Regions from separate parts of the Bradyrhizobium sp. INPA03-11B genome, predicted to be linked through region 1. Evidence: predicted binding sites of a transcription regulator. Region 1 holds the regulator's gene; each other region holds the start of a gene.
The links. Region 1 encodes LexA, which represses DNA repair genes until DNA is damaged. Its sites were predicted from a motif close to TGTTCNNNNTGTGTTCNG; they were not measured.

Region 1 (4,941 bases):
GCACGAGCCGGTGCTGTCGGTCGCCGCCACTGTCGCGATCGTGCTCTGCCTGCTGGCGCTGCTGCTCCGGCGGCGCAGCGTGTTTCCTGCCATCGTGATGCTGGCTGCCGTTGCTGCGGGCTTTGCCATGGCGACATGGAAGACGGCGCGGATCGCTCACGGCGTGCTGGCGCGGCCGATGTTCTCGGTAGCGCTGACCGGCTTTGTCGAGACGCGCGACATCAGAGAGAAGACCGATCGCTTCGTGCTGCGCGTGGTCTCGATGGAGAGCCCGCGCGACAACACGAAGTTGGAGCGTGTCAGGCTCTCGGTGAAGAAGGGCACCGCGCCCGAAGTCGGCAGCTTCGTCGAATTGAAGGCGCGGCTGATGCCGCCGCTCGGGCCGCAGCGTCCGGGCTCCTATGATTTCGGCCGCGACCTGTATTTCCAGGGCATCGGCGCCTCCGGCTTCGTGATGGGTGCGGTCAAGACCAGGGAGCCGCCGGCGGCCGGTGGCCTCGCGCTGCGCTATGCCGCCTTCATGCAGTGGCTGCGCGACGCGATCGACGCACGCATCCGCACCACGCTCGACGGCGACCAGCGCGCGATCGCAACCGCGCTGCTCACCGGCCGGCGCGATGCGATCACGACGCCGGTCAACGATGCGATGTTCATCTCGGGGCTCGGCCACGTGCTGTCGATCTCCGGCTACCACATGGCTGTCGTCGCAGGCGTCGTGTTCTTCACGATCCGCGCGCTGCTTGCGCTGTTTCCGGCGCTGACGGCGGGGCACCCGATCAAGAAATGGGCCGCGGCGGCCGCGCTGGTCGCCGCGGCGTTCTATCTCTTGCTGTCGGGAGCCGAGGTCGCGACCCAGCGGTCGTTCTTCATGACGGCCGTGGTGCTGATCGCCGTGATCGTCGACCGCCGCGCGATCACTTTCCGCACGCTGGCAGTGGCCGCGCTGATCGTGCTCGCGATCGCGCCGGAGGCGCTGGTGCATCCGAGCTTCCAGATGTCGTTCGCCGCGACGCTCGGGCTGGTGGCGCTGGTGCAGATCGGGCTGCCGAACCTTCTGGCATCGCCGGACCATTCGGCGACCGCGCGGGTCGCGCTGTGGGGCGGGCGCGAGCTCACGATGCTGACGCTGGCCTCGCTGGTCGCAGGGCTCGCGACGACCCCGTACGCCGCGTTCCACTTCCATCGCGTGACGCCCTACGGGCTGCTCGCGAACCTTGCGGCCATGCCCGTGGTGTCGGCCGTGGTGATGCCGGCGGGCCTGCTCGGGCTCCTCGCCATGCCGTTCGGCTTCGACGGCGTGTTCTGGGCGATCATGGGGTTCGGCATCGACTGGATGATCCTGGTGACGCAATGGGTCGCGGCGCTGCCCGGCGCGGTCGGCCGGATGGCGGCGTTCGGTGTCGGGCCGATGATCCTGGCGAGTGCCGGTCTGATCCTGCTCGGATTGTTGCGTTCGCCGCTGCGCTGGTCGGGGGCCTCGTTGCTCGTGGTGGCCTCGGTCTGGGCGGTGCGGGTGCCGCAGCCGGACGTTCTGGTCTCCGCCGATGGCCGCAATGTCGCGGTGCGTGGCGGCGACGGCCGGCTGCATCTGATGCACAGCGCCAAGGATGCCTTTCTCGTGAAGGAATGGCTGGCGGCCGATGCTGATGCCCGAACGGCCGCGGATGCGTCGCTCGGCGAGGGGGTCTCCTGCGATCCGAGCGGCTGCGTGACGCAAGGGCCCGGTGGCGCCTTCGTCGCGCTGGCGACCCGGCCGGAGGCGCTGGCGGACGATTGCGAGCGCGCGGCGCTGATCGTGACCGCGCGGCCGCCACCGCCGCGGGACTGCGCCGCCTCCGTGATCGACGCCGAGCGGCTGCGGCGCCACGGCGCGCTGATGCTGCGGCGGAACCGGGACGGCTACGCCATCGATGCGGTCAAGCCGGGCGGGATCGACCGGCCGTGGTCGCCGGCGGTTCCCGGCTATGGCGAGAGCGAGACCACGCTGCGCGCGCCCACCGCCGCGCCGCGGCCCGCCGTCGACGCGACGCCGTCCGAGGTCGATCTGCAAGGCGAGGATTAGTAAGGCGAGGATTAGCCGGGATCGAGCGAGGTGCCGGAGGGCAGCTCAAACAGGCCGAGATGGTATTCGTCGGAGTCGGGGCCGCCGTCGGGCTTCTTGACGAGAGTGAAGACCGCCTCGGGAAACCGTTCCCAGACCTTCAGGTCGTCGGCCGTGACCGTCAGCCAGCCGAACCGGAACATGTAGCGGCCCGGTTCTGTGACGCGTCCAGCTTTTTGCCATGTGACCTTATCGACCACCGCGCACGTCCTCCGTGCACGATGATGCGCCAAGCCGTCCGCCGACGCAAATCTCCAGATGCGCCCCGGAACCCGACGTCCGGGGTCGCTCGAAATCGCTTAGGTCATCCGCCGCCGAACGGTTCATTCCGCGGCGACGATGCGCTCAACCCAAAAACAGCGACGCGAATGCAGAGGGCCGCCGCTCCACAACCTTCGGCTTCTGCTCGACCGGCGGATGCAGCGCCGGCAGTTGCAGCACGCTGACGCGCTGCCCCTCGACGAGCTGGGTCACCAGCACATGGCTTCCGTCGGGGAATTCGACCGCGTCGTGATGGCGGTCGGGCACGTCGGGCTCGACTTCGTTGAACACGCCGACGCGGAAGTTCATCGTCTTGGTCCAGATCCAGCGGCTGTCGTAGCGAACGTTCTCGGCGAAAGCGAGCTCGGTGCCTGGCAGCATGCAGACCGCGACAGTGGGATCGTTCTCCGAAGCAAAGCCGCGGGTCGACGTGCCGCGGAAGGTCGTCGTGATCAGCGTCTCTCCGACAATGGCGGGGCGCGATGCCACGGCGTGCAGACTATAGTCACACATCGGTTGGCTCCTCATTTCGAGGTAGCGACCCGTGCCTCTCCTTGAGGCATAGGGCCTCTACCAGAGTGGACGATAGCGAACGAGTGTCTGCTCGTTTCTGGGCTATTCTACGACTGGCCTGAGACCGCCTCAATCACAAACACGCGACGCTGCGTGAGAGGTATCGGAGCGCATCGGGCTGGCCGCATGCTGCGCTATCTTCCAAGGAACGATCCGACGTGTTGCTCGTTCCTCGCCGCTGCAAGTATTTGCAACTCAGTACTTGCGATAGAGGCCGATCAGCTTGCCCTGGATGCGGACCCGGTTCGGCGGCAGGATGCGCACTTCATAGGCGGTGTTGGCCGGCTCCAGCGCGATCGACGCGCCGCGGCGGCGGAAGCGCTTCAGGGTGGCTTCCTCCTCGTCGATCAGCGCCACCACGATGTCGCCGGTGTTGGCGACGTCGTTGCGCTGGATCAGCGCCATGTCGCCGTCGAGGATGCCGGCATCGACCATCGAGTCGCCGCGCACTTCCAGCGCATAATGCTCGCCGGCGCCGAGCATGTCGGGCGGCACGCTGATGGTGTGGCTGCGGGTCTGCAGCGCCTCGATCGGCGTACCGGCGGCGATCCGGCCCATCACGGGGACGGCGACCGGACGGTTGCCGTCGTCCTCGGCGACCGGGGGCGTGCTGGTGCGCTTGCCGAGGGTGCCTTCGATGACGCTCGGCGTGAAGCCGCGGCGGCCGTTGCCGCCGCCGGCCGCGAGCTCGGGCAGCTTGATGACTTCGATGGCGCGGGCGCGGTTGGGTAGGCGGCGGATGAAGCCGCGCTCCTCCAGCGCAGTGATCAGGCGGTGGATACCGGACTTCGAGCGCAGGTCGAGCGCATCCTTCATCTCGTCGAAGGAGGGCGGCACGCCGGCCTCTTTCAGACGTTCATTGATGAAACGCAGAAGTTCGTACTGTTTGCGCGTGAGCATCTCGAGTATTCCCCCGGTTGATAGCGTCGTTCGATTCCGAGACTCTTCAGTGGGGCCTGCAGGCCGGGCCTGACCTCAGGAGCATTGTGCTTGTTGCAAGCGCTCCCTGGCGGCCTCCCGTTTGTAGACACCAGCACTCGAAACAAATCATGAACGGACACTATATGTTCGATATGTGTTCTGCAACCACTTAATTTCAGGTGAACGCGCTCGGCAACGCACAATGAGCGGGCCGCGAAAGCCTCACTCAGGCAGCGTCAGGATCTCGCATTCGGTGCCTTTGACAGCCGCCGGCGCAAACGGCGGACGCACGAGAAGTGCCCGTGCCGCAGCGAGATTCCCGAGCAGCGACGAGTCCTGCTGCATGACAGGCGTTGCGATCAGCGTGCCGTCTTCGCGCTCGTCCAGGCGCGCGCGCAGATAGTCCTCGCGCTGATCGTTGGCGGCGAGGTCGCGGCCGAGCAGGGCGCTCGCGCGGCGATGATGAATCGTTTTTCGGCCGCTCAACGCGCGAATCAACGGCACCAGGAACAGGAAGGCGCAGACATAGGACGACACCGGATTGCCGGGCAGGCCGATCACCCGCATCGGCCCTAGCCGGCCGTGCATCATCGGCTTGCCGGGCCGCATCGCGATGCGCCAGAACGCCATCTGGACGCCCTCGGCCTCCAGCGACTTCTTGACGAGATCGTGGTCGCCGACCGAGGCGCCGCCGGTGGTGATCAGGATGTCGGCACCGCTCTCGCGCGCCCGGCGGATGCCGGCCGTGGTCGCCTCCACGGTGTCGGCGGCGATCCCGAGGTCGACGGTCTCGGCGCCTTCGGCCCGCGCCAGCGCCCGCAGTGCGTAACCGTTGGAATAGACGATCTGTCCGGCGCCGGGCTTTGATCCCGGCATCACCAGCTCATCGCCGGTTGCCAGCACCGCGACCTTCGGCCGGCGGCGGACCGCGAGCTCCGGGTAGTTCATGGCCGCCGCCAGCGACAGCGCGCGGTCGGAGAGGCGGCTGCCGGCGGCGAGCAGCACGTCGCCCTCGCGGAAGTCGACGCCCGCGGCGCGGATGTGCCGTCCGGCGGCTGCCGCCTCTGATATCGCGATGTGGTCGC
Region 2 (4,941 bases), on a different contig from region 1:
GCAAGATTCCGGATGCCAAGGGTTCGTCCGATCCCTGGGGCGCGGTGCGCAGCGATGCGCCGAAGGCGGCGGCCCATCCCGCCAAGCCGAAGACCAAGACCGGAAGCTCCGCGCAGTAACGCGCGTTCGGGGCGGCTTCCACTTCCTGCGGACTCGGATTCTCGCGGCGTCGCCCCTATATTGGGGGCGTCGTCAGTTGGTCCGGAGTTGCGGCAATGGTGTTTCGTCCGCGCGATCTCGCCAGCCGGATGGCTGCGCGGCGCAAGCCGGATGACGGCTATTTGCGCGAGACCTTCAGCCTGCCGCGCGATCAGGCTCGCCTGCGGGCGCGCGCCTTTCTCAAGCGCTATCCGAAGGCCGCCTATATGAGCGCGGTCGAGAGCTGGCGTGAACTGCCCGGCGGCGAGATCGAGTTCACGATGCGGCGGCTGGCCAGCGCGGACTGAAGCGCACAGTCCGTTTGGCTTGCGCGGCGGATCCGATCGAACCGGCCGCGCCTCAATCGTGATTGCTCTGCCCGCGGGGGCGTCCCAGCCCGAGATTGTTCAGCTCGCGGTCGATCCGCAGCTGCACGCGGCGGATCGCCAGAAGGTCGAGTTTCGCTTCGGTCTTGCCGGTGAAGACCCGGTCGCCGATCTGGAAACGCCATTTCCAGACGCCGGCCGTGACCTGCGTGACGCTGAATTCGACGCCCTTGTGAATCATCTGAAACGGTTCCGCGAAGGAATGGCGGTCGTCGACAATTAAACTAAAGGTTGTAGTAATAATTAACACTCGTAAAACGATGTTGTGAACCGCGGCGGCCGTCCGGGCGTCGGTGTGAATCCCGAAGTGGACCCATCCGCCGGCGGCACGCGATGTCTTGCGACACGAAATCTGGCGTTGGCCCCGGCGCGCCCATGTTACGAACACTGGCGGAAGCCGAGTCTTCCCGTGAAGGCTACGTAGTTTTTTTGGGGGTCAGGAGGGGTACCAAGGTAGTATGCAGATTGTGCCAATCGGGCGCCGCTACCTCCAAATCCGCCGGTAACTCGTTGATTATTCGGGACACTTGCGACGAGGGTGGATCCGCCTGCTCGCGGAACTTTGTTCTAGCCCGGAGAACTACGGATCGCGCCGGACCGCTATCCAAACGGCCCGAGAACAGGCCCACGCCGCGTTCCGGAGCGCTGACCTTTTCAAGCCGATCGGACGCCGAAAGCACAACGCCGCCCGCTTGAAATCAGTGCGGACGGCGTTGGCCCTAGCCCCAGGAAGGTGTGCAAAATCCTGATGACTGGAAGCCTATACAATCTGTGCCAGAGGACATGTCCCGAATTGGCTATCACGGTTGCCAACCTCGGGCGACTCGGCCTCAGCGCGCAGCAGGAACAGATGGCGTCCCATGGAAAATGATGGGGCCAGAACATTTACTATGCCGCCTCGGTAGTCCTACTGAGAACATCGGCCAGGCCGCGGTTTCCGTTCGCTCCATCCGATGCGAAGGCATTCAGCCGATGCCGTCCCCGTCAGGACGCTCGCGCAGGGAACCAGGACACGCCGGCAATAGGAACGAGCGCACCGCACTCCGGATTATCTCCTGTTCGGGTGCTGTTCCTGCCGGGCAGCATCGGGACGACCAAAGTGCAACTCGGCCCCGGTTAGTGCCCACTCGCTGGGGCCGTTTTTAGCGCCTCCGATCCGCAAGAGAGGAGCCGCGCGAATCCGAGGCGGCTGCGGGCATGGCGTTTGACCAGCCTGGCCAAGCACTTAGCGGGCTCAAACTCGCGGGCAGCCGGAGAACTGCGAACGAATTGGGCACCATCGAAATCTATATGCCCAGAAGCGTGCATAATCTCGCGGGCGTGTCGCACAAACCGCATATTGATTGATGGCCGTATAAAAGCCGGCGGGCGTTAGAACATCCCGTGATCGCAGCACGGGTCGCGCTGCCGAGAACATCGGCTAAGTCATGGTTTCCCTTTGCTTGATCCGAACGGCGAGATTCCCAAATCCGATTGGGGACCCGCGCGCCGGAATGTGCACAGCGCTTCGGTGCTGTCCTAGTTACGACACTCGCAGACGGGAATTAGGACACTCGTCAAAGCGAGGTAATCCGGGATGGATCATCACCGGCTCCGCCGTTCAGATACAATGTGATTGCGCTCACAGTGAGCGCTAGTGGGACGACTCCGGCCGCCATCTAGCCCCTGCGAGCGCGCCGGGGCCGTCTCGGACATCACTAATGATCAGTTCCGTTCTTCGGAACACCGTGCTCTCCCGGAATCCTCAAACCTGTGGATAAGTGTAAAGTAGCTCTTGCCGAGGTGAGAGCATTTCAGGGCGTGAGATTTTCGAGAATTTCCTTGGCTGGGGGCCGCAATACGCGAGCGGCCCCCTCTCGTTTCAGCCGGCGCGGTAAGGCGGCCTCAGCATCACCTCCAAGGGTGCTGGGGCCGTTTCTTATGACACCGTCACTGACTTGCCTAAGTGAATGCGGGAACGGTTATCCGGCCGCATACTAGCGCCATGTTCGATCAGATAGACGTCGGCGAATACGCCGTGATTGGCTTTGGGTTGGTCGGCCTCGCTGTGGGCGCGGCCTATATCCTCGTGTCCTAAAGCCACCTCAGGGATGACACGTAACCTTGGCCCCGGCTTGCACCCCCTCGCTGGGGCCGCTTCTTTGGGATTTAGGGGGGCGGGTCGCGCGCCATTATGGGCGGCAGGTCGTTCAGTTTTCTTTGGCGTTGCCGCCGCCGTCAAGTGCGCAGGAAAAGCCCGCGCCCAAGCCGCCATCATGGCGACGAATCTAAAAGCGAAAGAGGCCGCCAACTGAGGCGGCCTTACCGTAGACCAATCCGAGCCACGGCGATTCCCGCGATTTTTTTCGGATCGCTGATGCCTGTAGCACCGGCCTCAATAACCTTGCGGGCCACCATCTCACAAAGCGGATCATTGCGATCAACGAGGTCCATCGCACGCAAGGCGAGGTCAAAGGCCTGGCTTAGCAGCTCGACCTCTTCTGACGTATATTCGCCGGCCTTCAGCAAACGGCTGATTGGCATTTGTCCCGCTCCCTGCCAGAGCGCAAGTTCCGCTTTATAGCACAGGAACCCCGTTCACCCACGGAGAACCCCGGGACGGAAGCTGGCACAAACTGCATAGTGAATCTTATGGCTGCATAAAGAGCCGGGGATGGGCAGAACATTCGGTGACCTCCGCTCGGTAGTCCTACCGAGAACGTCGGCTAAGCCATAGTTTCCGTTCGCTTAATCCGAACTAGGGCACTTTCAAATTCAATCTAGGACACTGGGCTTAAATACGGACAGCGCCTAAATTTCCAAAAGAACATATTGCGAACATGGAACAAACGTGGTACGGGATTCCTATCAACAACGCATTCCGTCTGATCTCACCCGCCGTTTGTCCCGCTAGCGAATCCTCGCCATAAGGAGCACATCCCAAATGTCCGCCACCGCACTGCGTATCGTCGAAGGATCCTCCATGGACAAGTCCAAGGCCCTCTCAGCCGCGCTCTCCCAGATCGAGCGCCAGTTCGGCAAGGGCTCGGTGATGAAGCTCGGCAAGAACGACCGCTCGATGGATGTCGAGACGGTGTCGTCGGGATCGCTCGGGCTCGACATCGCGCTCGGCGTCGGCGGCCTGCCGAAGGGGCGCATCGTCGAGATCTACGGTCCGGAATCCTCGGGCAAGACCACGCTGGCGCTGCACACGGTGGCAGAAGGCCAGAAGAAGGGCGGCATCTGCGCCTTCATCGACGCCGAACATGCGCTCGATCCGGTCTATGCGCGCAAGCTCGGCGTCAACATCGACGAGCTCCTGATCTCGCAGCCGGACACCGGCGAGCAGGCGCTGGAAATCTGCGACACGCTGGTGCGCTCCGGTGCGGTCGATGTGCTGGTGGTCGATTCTGTCGCGGCGCTGGTGCCGAAGGCCGAGCTCGAGGGCGAGATGGGCGATGCGCTGCCGGGCCTGCAGGCGCGCCTGATGAGCCAGGCGCTGCGCAAGCTCACCGCCTCGATCAACAAGTCGAACACGATGGTGATCTTCATCAACCAGATCCGCATGAAGATCGGTGTGATGTACGGTTCGCCGGAAACCACCACCGGCGGCAATGCGTTGAAGTTCTATGCCTCGGTCCGCCTCGACATCCGCCGCATCGGCGCGATCAAGGAGCGCGACGAGGTGGTCGGCAACACCACCCGCGTCAAGGTGGTGAAGAACAAGCTGGCGCCGCCCTTCAAGCAGGTCGAGTTCGACATCATGTACGGCGAGGGCGTTTCCAAGATGGGCGAGATCCTCGACCTCGGCGTCAAGGCCGGTCTCGTCGAGAAGTCGGGTGCCTGGTTCTCCTATGACAGCCAGCGGCTCGGCCAGGGTCGCGAGAATTCGAAGGCGTTCCTGCGCGCCAATCCCGATATCACCACCAAGATCGAAGCCGCGATCCGGCAGAACTCCGGCCTGATCTCCGAGCAGATCCTCGCCGGCGCGCCCGAGCGTGACGCCGACGGCGAGGAGCCGACGGAGGAGTAGACCTCAAGCAGACATGATTTCGCTGGAAGCGGGCGCTGAGGACGTTGAGTTGCCGACGTCTCCGGCGCCCGTTTTGTTTTGCTGCACTCGTTGAGCAAACCAACGATGACTGCCATGACACGTCTGATCCTGGCGACGAGCGATCTTGCGGGCACCATGCTCAGACGGGCAGGGCAGGCCGATATCGCCATTGGCTTCAGGCCGCGCTTCGTTTGGGGAGCGCTGCCGTCTCGCGCCGAGCTTGCGAGCTCGTTGGAGCGACGCTCCGCCGAACATCATGACTTCGGCACGCATTGGCTCGACGTCGCAAGCCGGAAACACCTCGCTCCGGTAGGCGATCATTCTCTCAGTTTGCTCGAATTCTGCGATCGCTGCAGCAGCATCGAGCTCTGGGCCGATCCCCGC
Region 3 (4,941 bases), on a different contig from region 1:
CGGCGTAGGCTTGTCCCTGTCGCGAGACGACCCAGCCCATGTCGCCGACGCGGTGGCTGCGCAGCAGGAAGCCGGTGGGTTTTTGCATGGTTGGCTCCAACGCTTGTTCGATTGTGCTCATCGCATGCACCACCGCGGCGCGGTGGTTGCTGTCGATCTGCATCAGCAGCGCCGCGACCTCGTCGCGCGAGCGGCTGTCGAGGTCTGCGGCCGTGGCGCGGCCCTTGGCGGTCAGCGCCACCTCGTTGACGCGCTTGTCGGCCTTCGACGGTTTGCGCGTCACGATCTGGCGGCGTTGCAGCGCTGCCAGCGTGCGGCTGACGAAGCCGGCATCGAGGTCGAGGTCGCGCACCAGGTCGGTCGCGATGCAGTGCTCGCGGTGCGCAAGCTCGTAGATGATCCGCGCTTCCTGTAGCGTGAACGGGGAGTGCAGCAGCTTCGGCTCGATGATGCCGAGCTTGCGGGTATAGAACCGGCTGAAGCTGCGGACCGCGGCAACCTGGCTCTCGAGGGTGGCGTCGTAGGAATTTGATTTCATCAAATATATTATTTGACGGAATCAAATAATATGCAAGAGCGTTTAAGCGACCATGATCCGGCTGCGCAGCATGGTGCGGGAGGAGCGGCCGAGCCGGCGCAGCAGCCGCGCCTCGGAACGGCGGGCGTCCGGCCGGTAGCCGCCGATCCGCTCGTAATGCTCGCGCGCGATCAGCAGGCCCTGTTCGGCCGAGGGGCCGGTGATCATCCGGGCGACGAATTTGATGCCGTCGCGCAGGCCGGGGTCGGAGTAGGGCGCGCGGGCGTAGCGGAAGATGCCGGCGCGGTCTTTGCCGCTTGCCGCCACCATCTGGATGAACTGGGTGGTCTCCTCGATCCAGCCGGCATCGAGCACCGCGCCCGGATGCAGGAACATCAGCCAGGGCGAGCGCGCCTGCCGTGCGCCGGCCGCGAGCGCTGCGGCGCGCGTGCCCTCGAAGCGCAGGAAGCGGCAGCCGGCGACGTCGGCGACGCGCTCCATGATGTCGGTATTGGTGCGGTCGACCAGCAGCACTTCGCGGATCACGCCCGCGGCCGCGCCCGGCACCAGCGCGGCCAAGGTTGCGACCGCGGTGCGCTCGATCCCGTCGGTTGGAATGATCACGCTCAGCATGATTTGAGGCTTCGCTGGCTCAAACGGTTCTGGAAACTCCGGCCGTGTTATCACCTTGTCATATTCAAAGCAGCCTGTTCGCCTGCAGAATTTTGCAGCATGGTTCTGTGGAATTTCTCTGCTCGTGTTCTTGATTTGTTCTCGCGCTGTGTTAGCTTCAAAACATGAGCCGAGCATCCTCTCATGCCCTCAAGCACCCGCCGGTAACGGCGCCCTCCGATAACCCGGCGGGTGCACCCACCCCTTTTCCCGAACTTGCGGTCGCAATCGAGCGTGAGCGGCGGCGCGGTCGCGGCGCTCAGTCCAACGCCAGCGGCCGCTACGAGGCCGAGGCGCGGGTCGCCTTCGACGACGGCTGGCAGAGCCTCGAAGACCTGCCGCCATTTAACACCAGCGTGGCGCTCGACACCTCGCGCAAGGTGATCACCCGCAACGACTCGCCCGACATCGGCTTCGACCGCTCGATCAATCCCTATCGCGGCTGCGAGCATGGCTGCGTCTATTGCTTCGCGCGGCCGACCCACGCCTATCTCGGCCTGTCGCCGGGGCTGGACTTCGAGTCAAAACTGTTCGCCAAGCCGGACGCGCCGGCGCTGCTCGAGAAGGAGCTGGCGGCGCCCGATTACGAGGCGCGGATGATCGCGATCGGCACCAACACCGATCCCTATCAGCCGATCGAGCGCGAGCGAAAAATTATGCGCGGCATTCTCGAGGTGCTGGAGCGCGCCGGCCATCCGGTGGGCATCGTGACCAAGTCGGCGCTGGTGACCCGCGACATCGACATCCTGGCGCGGATGGCCAAGCGCAATCTCGCCAAGGTCGCGCTCTCGGTGACGACGCTCGATCCGAAGCTCGCCCGCACCATGGAGCCGCGCGCATCGACCCCGCCGAAGCGGCTCGAGGCGATCAAGCGGCTCACCGAGGCCGGCATCCCGACCACGGTGATGGTCGCGCCCGTGATCCCGGCGCTGAACGATTCCGAGATCGAGCGCATCCTCGATGCCGCCGCGCATGCCGGCGCCAGGGAGGCGAGCTACGTGCTGCTGCGGCTGCCGCTCGAGGTCCGCGATCTCTTTCGCGAATGGCTGATGGCGAACTATCCCGATCGTTATCGCCACGTCTTCACGCTGATCCGCGACATGCGCGGCGGCCGCGACTACGACTCGCAATGGGGCACGCGGATGAAGGGCACCGGCCCGATGGCCTGGATGATCGGCCGCCGCTTCGAGATCGCCTGCGAAAAGCTCGGCCTCAACAAGCGGCGCACCAAGCTGACCACGGATCACTTCGCCAAGCCGAAGCGCAGCGGGCAGCAGCTCAGTCTGTTCTAGGCGAGATCCCGTAGCCCGGATGAAGCGCAGCGAAATCCGGGAAGCTTCTCACCGTGGACACAAGACCCCGGATTGCGCTTCGCTCCATCCGGGCTACGAAGAAGCAACACGGCGACGACGCCACAAATAAAGTGAGTATGCCGATGAGTAACGCCCCGACCGCACGCTTCACCGTCCTGACCCTCGGCGTCAGCGACATGCGCGCCAGCATCGCCTTCTACGAGTCCCTCGGCTTCACCAGGAAGATGCGCGCGACCGGCGAGGAGGTCGCCTTCTTCGAGACCGGCGGCAGCGTGCTCGGGCTGTTCCCCTGGCATCTGCTGGCCGACGACGCCGGACTGCCTGATCAGCCGCGGCCGGCCGCATTCCATGGGGTCTCGATTGCCTGGAATTGCAACGACGACGCCGAGGTCGATCGCGTGATGGCGTTCGCACTGTCGAAAGGCGCCAAGCTGCTGAAGCCGGCGCAGCCGACCAGCTACGGCGGCTATTGCGGCTATTTCGGCGATCCTGATGGTCACGCCTGGGAAGTGGTGCGCGCGCCGGGTTTTGAGGTGCTCGATCACGGGCGGGTGTCGATTCCCGACTAGGTGCGGGAAGAGGAGTAGGCCGAATTGAATAGCGGGGAAGGGTGCCGGGTTCCCGGTTGCGCCGCGAGCCTTGGTTGATCACGATCCCCGCATGATTCGGGATAAGTCCAAGAGCACGTCCAAAGCGGCGCCAGCCAAGTCAGGCAAGCCGTCCGCGCCGGGCAAATCGGAGAAGCGCGTCATCACCGTGACGCGGCCGACCTTCCGCCGCGAGCGCGCGCTGATCAAGCGCGGCGTCTGGCCGGTCGCCGGCTGTGACGAGGCCGGGCGCGGCCCGCTGGCAGGTCCCGTGGTTGCCGCCGCAGTCGTGCTCGATCCGGCTCGCGTTCCAAAAGGCCTCGACGATTCGAAGCGGCTGACCGCCGAGCGCCGCGAGGAACTGTTCGAGGAAATCTGCGCCACCGCTGCGTTCTCGGTCGCGGTGGCCTCGCCGGCGCGAATCGATCGCGACAACATCCTGCGCGCCTCGCTGTGGGCGCTGGCCCGCGCGGTCCACGCGCTACCCGAAATGCCGAAGCACGTCTTCGTCGACGGGCGCGACAAGCTCGCCACGCCCTGCGACTGCGACGCGGTGATCGGCGGCGACGGTATCGTGGCCTCGATCGCGGCGGCCTCGATCATCGCCAAGGTGACGCGCGACCGCCTGATGTGCGCGCTGGCGCTGGATTGCCCCGGCTACGGTTTCGAGCAGCACAAGGGCTACGGCGTGCCCGAGCACCTCGAGGCGCTGGACCGGCTCGGGCCGAGCACCCATCACCGCAGCTTCTTCGCCCCGGTCGTCGCCGCGCGGCTGAAGCATTTTCCGCTTCCCACCGAGCCCGACCTGTTCACGGTGGACGCCGAAAGCGAAGCCGCGGCGTCGGAAGCGGCGTAGCGCGCGACGGCGCCAGCCCAGGCAACGGCGCCAACCCCCGCAACGGTGTCATCGCCCGGCTCGACCGGGCGATCCAGTATTCCAGAGGCGGTCGTTTTCGATCGAGAGGCCGCGGCGTACTGGATCACCCGCTTTCGCGGGTGATGACAATGGAGTTTGGGGTTAGTGCACTGGCATGCCTGACGCCGGTTGCCTCCACCGCCGCCTGCCGTTATCAAAAACCCTCGGGATCAGTTGCGCCGCCGTGTCCTAGCATGATCTTTTCGGAAAACCGCTTCGCACTTTTCCGGATCATGCTCGCGGGTGGCTGGGGCATTTCAGGCGTTTCATGCGGTTTACCTCCCTGGTTGTCGAACTGATCCGCGCCCGGCCGCGCCTCGTGGTGTGGGTCGTGGTGCTGGTGCAGGCCGCGATCTGGCTGGTCCTGCCGCTGATCTTCTACGGCAGCCCGCCCGGCAATCTCGCCACCATCCTCGCCTTCGGCCGCGAATATCAGGTCGGCACCGACATGGGGCCGCCGCTTTCGTTCTGGCTCGCGGACATCGCCTTCCGCGCCGCCGGCAATCACGTGTTCGGCGTCTATCTCCTGGCGCAGGCCTGCGAGATCACAACCTTCATCGCCTTCTACCAGCTGGCGCGCGCCATCGTCGGCGGCCCGCAGGGCGTGCTGGCGGTGCTGCTGTCGATGACCGTCGTGGTGTTCTCCTCGCCGAGCGTCGAGTTCGGCCCGCTGATCCTGGCGCGCCCGCTCTGGGCGCTGCTGCTGCTGCATTCCTGGCAATTGATCGGGCAGAACCGGCGCAGCGCCTGGTTCGCCTGGTCGATCGATTGCGGCCTGCTGCTGCTGACGACGCCGGCGGCGATCGGCATGATCCTGCTGGTCACAGGCTTTGCGGTCGCAACCGAGCGTGGGCGGCGTACGCTGCGCGCGGTCGATCCGCTCTACGCGCTGCTGGTCATCATCGTGCTGGCGCTGCCCTATCTGATCTGGCTGGT
Region 4 (4,941 bases), on a different contig from region 1:
CGCGCCTGCTGCGGCCGCCGACCTGGCGGCGCGCCCCTACACCAAGGCGCCGCCGATGATCGCCGCCGTCTATGACTGGAGCGGCTTCTACATCGGCGTCAACGGCGGCTGGGGCTCGAGCCACAATTGCTGGGACCAGGTCCCGGGTGGCGTGTTCATCGGATCGGATGGTTGCCACGACGCAACCGGCGGCGTCGCCGGCGGTCAGATCGGCTATCGCTGGCAGGCTGGCGCCTGGGTGTTCGGCCTCGAAGCGCAGGGCGACTGGGCTGACCTGAAGGGCAGCAACAACAGCGCGCTGTTCCCGGGCCTGTTCACCAACCAGTCGAAGATCGACGCGTTCGGCCTGTTCACCGGCCAGGTCGGCTACGCCGTCAACAACGTGCTGCTCTACGCCAAGGGCGGTGCGGCGCTGACCGACAACCGCTTCAACACCTACTTCACGCCGACCGGCGTGCTCGCCGGCAGCGCCAGCGACACCCGCTGGGGCGGCACCATCGGTGCCGGCATCGAGGTCGGCTTCGCGCCGAACTGGACCGCTGGTGTCGAGTACGACCACCTGTTCATGCAGGACAAGACCTACAACCTCACCACCCCCACCGGCGCGCTGTTCAGCAGCATCCGCGACCGCCAGGACGTCGACGTCGTCACCGTCCGCGTGAACTACAAATGGGGTGGCCCGGTGGTTGCGCGCTACTGATCGCGCGATCCGGTTTGATCCAGACCAAAGGCCGGCCTCGCGCCGGCCTTTTTGTTTGTGGGGTCGGCCGTGAGCGGTGGTGCCGCGGTTGGCGACATCCTGCGTCGCTACAATGCCGGGCTCGTACCTTCCCCTGCCTCGGCCAGCGACACGCGCTGGGACTCGGCTTCGAATACATATCCGCAGCGAAGTACTGAGGCGGCCTCAGCTCACGCATCACTGCCTCGCATCGAAATATCGGAGCCGGACTCGCGCCGGCTGTTTCGCTGCGCAGGCACGCCAGCGCGGGCCGTTTTCCGTGCATTGTGGTTTCACAGATACACAACTTCCAGCATTTCTCTGTAGAAGCACGCGTACGTCACGCAACACTGCCGCGACGCTCCCTTCAAATGCGTGAAGGGGGACAACAAGAAAATGGGCAAGAAAAACGGGATTTGGACTTTGAAAATCAGGAATGTTCTGCTGGCCTCGGCCGGCCTGTTTGCCCTCAGCGCAATTGCACCGGCAATGGCCGCCGATCTCGCCGCACGCGGCCCCTACGTCAAGGCTCCGCCGCCGGCCGCGATCTACAACTGGACCGGCTTCTACATCGGTGGCTTCGGCGGCTACGCCAGCGAGGATTCCGGCAATCCGAAGATGGAAGGCGGCTTCGCGGGCGGCACCGTCGGCTACAACTGGCAGGCCGGCAACATCGTGTACGGCATCGAGGCCGACGGCGGCTGGGCTGACGTCAACGCTTCCGCCACCGCGTTCGGCATCACCGCGACGAGCAAGATCGACGCGCTCGGCACCGCGCGCGGCCGCATCGGCTTCGCGGTCGACAAGGTGCTGTTCTACGGCACCGGCGGCTACGCCTGGGTCGACAACAAGCTGACCCTCAGCGCGGGCGGCGTGAGCGCATCGCAGAGCAACTTCCACTCCGGCTGGACCGTCGGCGCCGGCATCGAAGCGTTCATCGCGCCGCAGTGGTCGATCAAGGGCGAGTACCTGTATCGCAGCCTCGGCGGCGAGACCTATTTCGGCGTTCCGTCGGCCGACATCAACCTGCACAGCGTCCAGTTCGGCGTGAACTATCATTTCGGCGGCCCGATCGTCGCCAAGTACTGAGCCAAATACTGAGCCGATCTGCGAGCAGATCGCACGGAAAGGCCGGCCTCGCGCCGGCCTTTTTGCGTCAAAGCGTTTTCGAGCGAAGTCTGTCCCGGACTTTGATCCGGGATGGATCCCGGTTCGCGCCAGGAAAACGCGTCAAAACAGAAATCTGGAACCTGCCCTGCTGACGGCTGCTGCCATCAGGCAAACTATCCGTTGATGGACGCTATTCAGCACTGGAAATTGTCGGCCGTTCTTCCTACGTTCCAGTCCTCACACCCCCATCGGCGCAAGCTCCCGGCATCACCGGCGATGCGCGCCCAAAAAAGGCGCCCAAGCATGCGCCCGGAACCGTCGCAATGGATGAAGTGCTCAAGGCGAAGCGCCAACAGAACGCCGGCTCCTCATCGCGCGCCATCACGATCCGCGGCGCGCGCGAACACAATCTGAAGAACATCGACGTCGAGATTCCGCGCGACAAGCTCGTGGTGTTCACCGGCCTGTCCGGCTCCGGCAAGTCGTCGCTCGCATTCGACACCATCTATGCCGAGGGCCAGCGCCGCTACGTCGAGTCGCTGTCGGCCTATGCGCGGCAATTTTTGGAGATGATGCAGAAGCCGGATGTCGACCAGATCGACGGCCTGTCGCCGGCGATCTCGATCGAGCAGAAGACCACCTCGAAGAACCCGCGCTCCACCGTCGGCACCGTCACCGAGATCTACGACTACATGCGCCTGTTGTGGGCGCGCGTCGGCGTGCCCTATTCGCCCGCCACGGGCCTGCCGATCGAGAGCCAGATCGTCTCGCAGATGGTCGACCGCGTGCTGGCGCTGCCGGAAGGCACCCGCCTCTATCTGCTGGCGCCGGTCGTGCGCGGCCGCAAGGGCGAATACAAGAAGGAGCTCGCCGAGTACCTCAAGAAGGGTTTTCAGCGCGTCAAGATCGACGGCACCTTCTACGAGCTCGCCGAGGCGCCGGCGCTCGACAAGAAGTTTCCGCACGACATCGACGTCGTGGTCGACCGCATCGTGGTGCGTCCCGATCTCGCCCAGCGCCTCGCCGAAAGTTTCGAGACCGCGCTGAAGCTCGCCGAGGGTCTTGCGGTGATCGAGTATGCCGACGCGCCCGCCGCGGCCGCGCAGGACGAGAAGAAAGAGGACAAGAAGAAAACCGCGAAGATCCACGACAAGAGCGGCCCCGAGCGCATCCTGTTCTCGGAGAAGTTCGCCTGTCCGGTGTCCGGCTTCACGATCCCCGAGATCGAGCCGCGCCTGTTCTCGTTCAACAACCCCTATGGTGCCTGCCCGGCCTGCGGCGGCCTCGGCGTCGAGCAGCATATCGACGAGGACCTGGTCATCCCCGACAAGGAGCTGACCCTGCGCAAGGGCGCGATCGCGCCCTGGGCGAAGTCGTCCTCGCCCTACTACATCCAGACCCTGACCGCGCTCGGCAAGCACTACAAGTTCACGCTCGACACCAAGTGGAAGGACCTGACCAAGAAGGTGCAGGCCGCGCTGCTGCACGGCTCCGGCGACGACGAGATCAAGTTCTCCTACGAGGACGGCGTCCGCTCCTACGACACCAAGAAGCCGTTCGAGGGCGTCATCACCAACATCAACCGCCGCTACCGCGAGACCGAGAGCGAGTGGGCGCGCGAGGAGCTCGGCAAGTATTTCTCCGACGTGCCCTGCGCGGGCTGCCACGGCCACCGGCTGAAGCCCGAGGCGCTGTGCGTCAAGATCGGCGGCAAGCATATCGGCGAGATCTCCGAGCTCTCGGTGAAGCGCGCCGGCGAATGGTTCGAGACGGTGCCGGAGGCACTGAACGCGCAGCAGAACGAGATCGCAACGCGCATCCTCAAGGAGATCCGCGAGCGCCTGACCTTCCTGCTCGACGTCGGCCTCAACTACCTGACGCTGTCGCGCTCATCCGGCACGCTGTCCGGCGGCGAGAGCCAGCGCATCCGCCTGGCCTCGCAGATCGGCTCGGGACTGACCGGCGTGCTCTACGTGCTGGACGAGCCCTCGATCGGCCTGCACCAGCGCGACAATGCCCGGCTGCTCGATACGCTGAAGCGACTGCGCGACCTCGGCAATACCGTGGTCGTGGTCGAGCATGACGAGGACGCCATCCGCCTCGCCGATTACGTTCTCGATATCGGCCCCGGCGCCGGCATGCATGGCGGCCACATCGTCGCCGAAGGCACGCCCGACCAGATCATGCGCAACCCGAAATCGCTGACCGGCAAGTACCTCACCGGCGAACTTTCGGTCCCGATTCCCGACCGGCGGCCGCCGAACCACCGGCGCACCATCAAGGTCGTCAACGCCCGTGGCAACAATCTGAAAAACGTCTCGGCCGAGATCCCGCTCGGCCTGTTCACCTGCGTGACGGGAGTCTCCGGCGGCGGCAAGTCGACCTTGCTGATCGACACGCTCTACAAATCGATCGCGCGCAAGCTGAACAACGCCAGCGAGGGCGCAGCGCCGCACGACCGCATCGAGGGCCTCGAGCACATCGACAAGATCATCGACATCGACCAGTCGCCGATCGGCCGCACCCCGCGCTCCAACCCCGCGACCTATACCGGCGCCTTCACGCCGATCCGCGAATGGTTCGCCGGCCTGCCCGAGGCGAAGGCGCGCGGCTACGAGCCCGGGCGCTTCTCCTTCAACGTCAAGGGCGGCCGCTGCGAGGCCTGCCAGGGCGACGGCGTCATCAAGATCGAGATGCACTTCCTGCCCGACGTCTACGTCACCTGCGACACCTGCAAGGGCAAGCGCTACAACCGCGAGACGCTGGAGGTGCTGTTCAAGGGCAAGAGCATCGCCGACGTGCTCGATATGACGGTCGAGGAAGCCGCCGAGTTCTTCAAGGCGGTGCCGCGCGTGCGCGAGACCTTCCAGACCCTGCACCGCGTCGGCCTGGATTACATCCATGTCGGCCAGCAGGCCACCACGCTGTCCGGCGGCGAAGCCCAGCGCGTCAAGCTGGCAAAAGAGCTGTCCAAGCGCGCCACCGGCCGCACCCTGTACATCCTGGACGAGCCGACCACCGGCCTGCACTTCCACGACGTCGCAAAGCTCCTGGAGGTGCTGCACGAACTGGTCGCCCAGGGCAACACGGTCGTGGTGATCGAGCACAATCTC

Region 2: recA (recombinase RecA) is a predicted target of LexA. The motif match lies at 3,327-3,344, and genes of this name have one in related genera.
Region 3: QMZ05_RS29975 (PA0069 family radical SAM protein) is a predicted target of LexA. The motif match lies at 1,276-1,293, and genes of this name have one in related genera.
Region 4: uvrA (excinuclease ABC subunit UvrA) is a predicted target of LexA. The motif match lies at 2,044-2,061, and genes of this name have one in related genera.

What each region holds. Positions count from the first base shown of each region.
Region 1 is NZ_JASGSR010000022.1:85,107-90,047, forward strand. It holds gene QMZ05_RS11930 (ComEC/Rec2 family competence protein) at 1-2,062, shown strand, start outside; gene QMZ05_RS11935 (hypothetical protein) at 2,074-2,301, opposite strand; gene QMZ05_RS11940 (hypothetical protein) at 2,447-2,875, opposite strand; gene lexA (transcriptional repressor LexA) at 3,131-3,835, opposite strand; gene glp (gephyrin-like molybdotransferase Glp) at 4,079-4,941, opposite strand, start outside.
Region 2 is NZ_JASGSR010000023.1:34,355-39,295, reverse strand. It holds gene QMZ05_RS12145 (hypothetical protein) at 1-119, shown strand, start outside; gene QMZ05_RS12140 (hypothetical protein) at 216-446, shown strand; gene QMZ05_RS12135 (hypothetical protein) at 499-705, opposite strand; gene QMZ05_RS12130 (hypothetical protein) at 2,826-3,047, opposite strand; gene recA (recombinase RecA) at 3,448-4,536, shown strand; gene QMZ05_RS12120 (hypothetical protein) at 4,651-4,941, shown strand, end outside.
Region 3 is NZ_JASGSR010000094.1:26,585-31,525, reverse strand. It holds gene QMZ05_RS29985 (helix-turn-helix domain-containing GNAT family N-acetyltransferase) at 1-538, opposite strand, end outside; gene QMZ05_RS29980 (glycosyl transferase) at 581-1,150, opposite strand; gene QMZ05_RS29975 (PA0069 family radical SAM protein) at 1,315-2,481, shown strand; gene QMZ05_RS29970 (VOC family protein) at 2,625-3,071, shown strand; gene QMZ05_RS29965 (ribonuclease HII) at 3,163-3,945, shown strand; gene QMZ05_RS29960 (glycosyltransferase family 39 protein) at 4,274-4,941, shown strand, end outside.
Region 4 is NZ_JASGSR010000020.1:83,488-88,428, reverse strand. It holds gene QMZ05_RS11135 (outer membrane beta-barrel protein) at 1-700, shown strand, start outside; gene QMZ05_RS11130 (outer membrane beta-barrel protein) at 1,148-1,807, shown strand; gene uvrA (excinuclease ABC subunit UvrA) at 2,152-4,941, shown strand, end outside.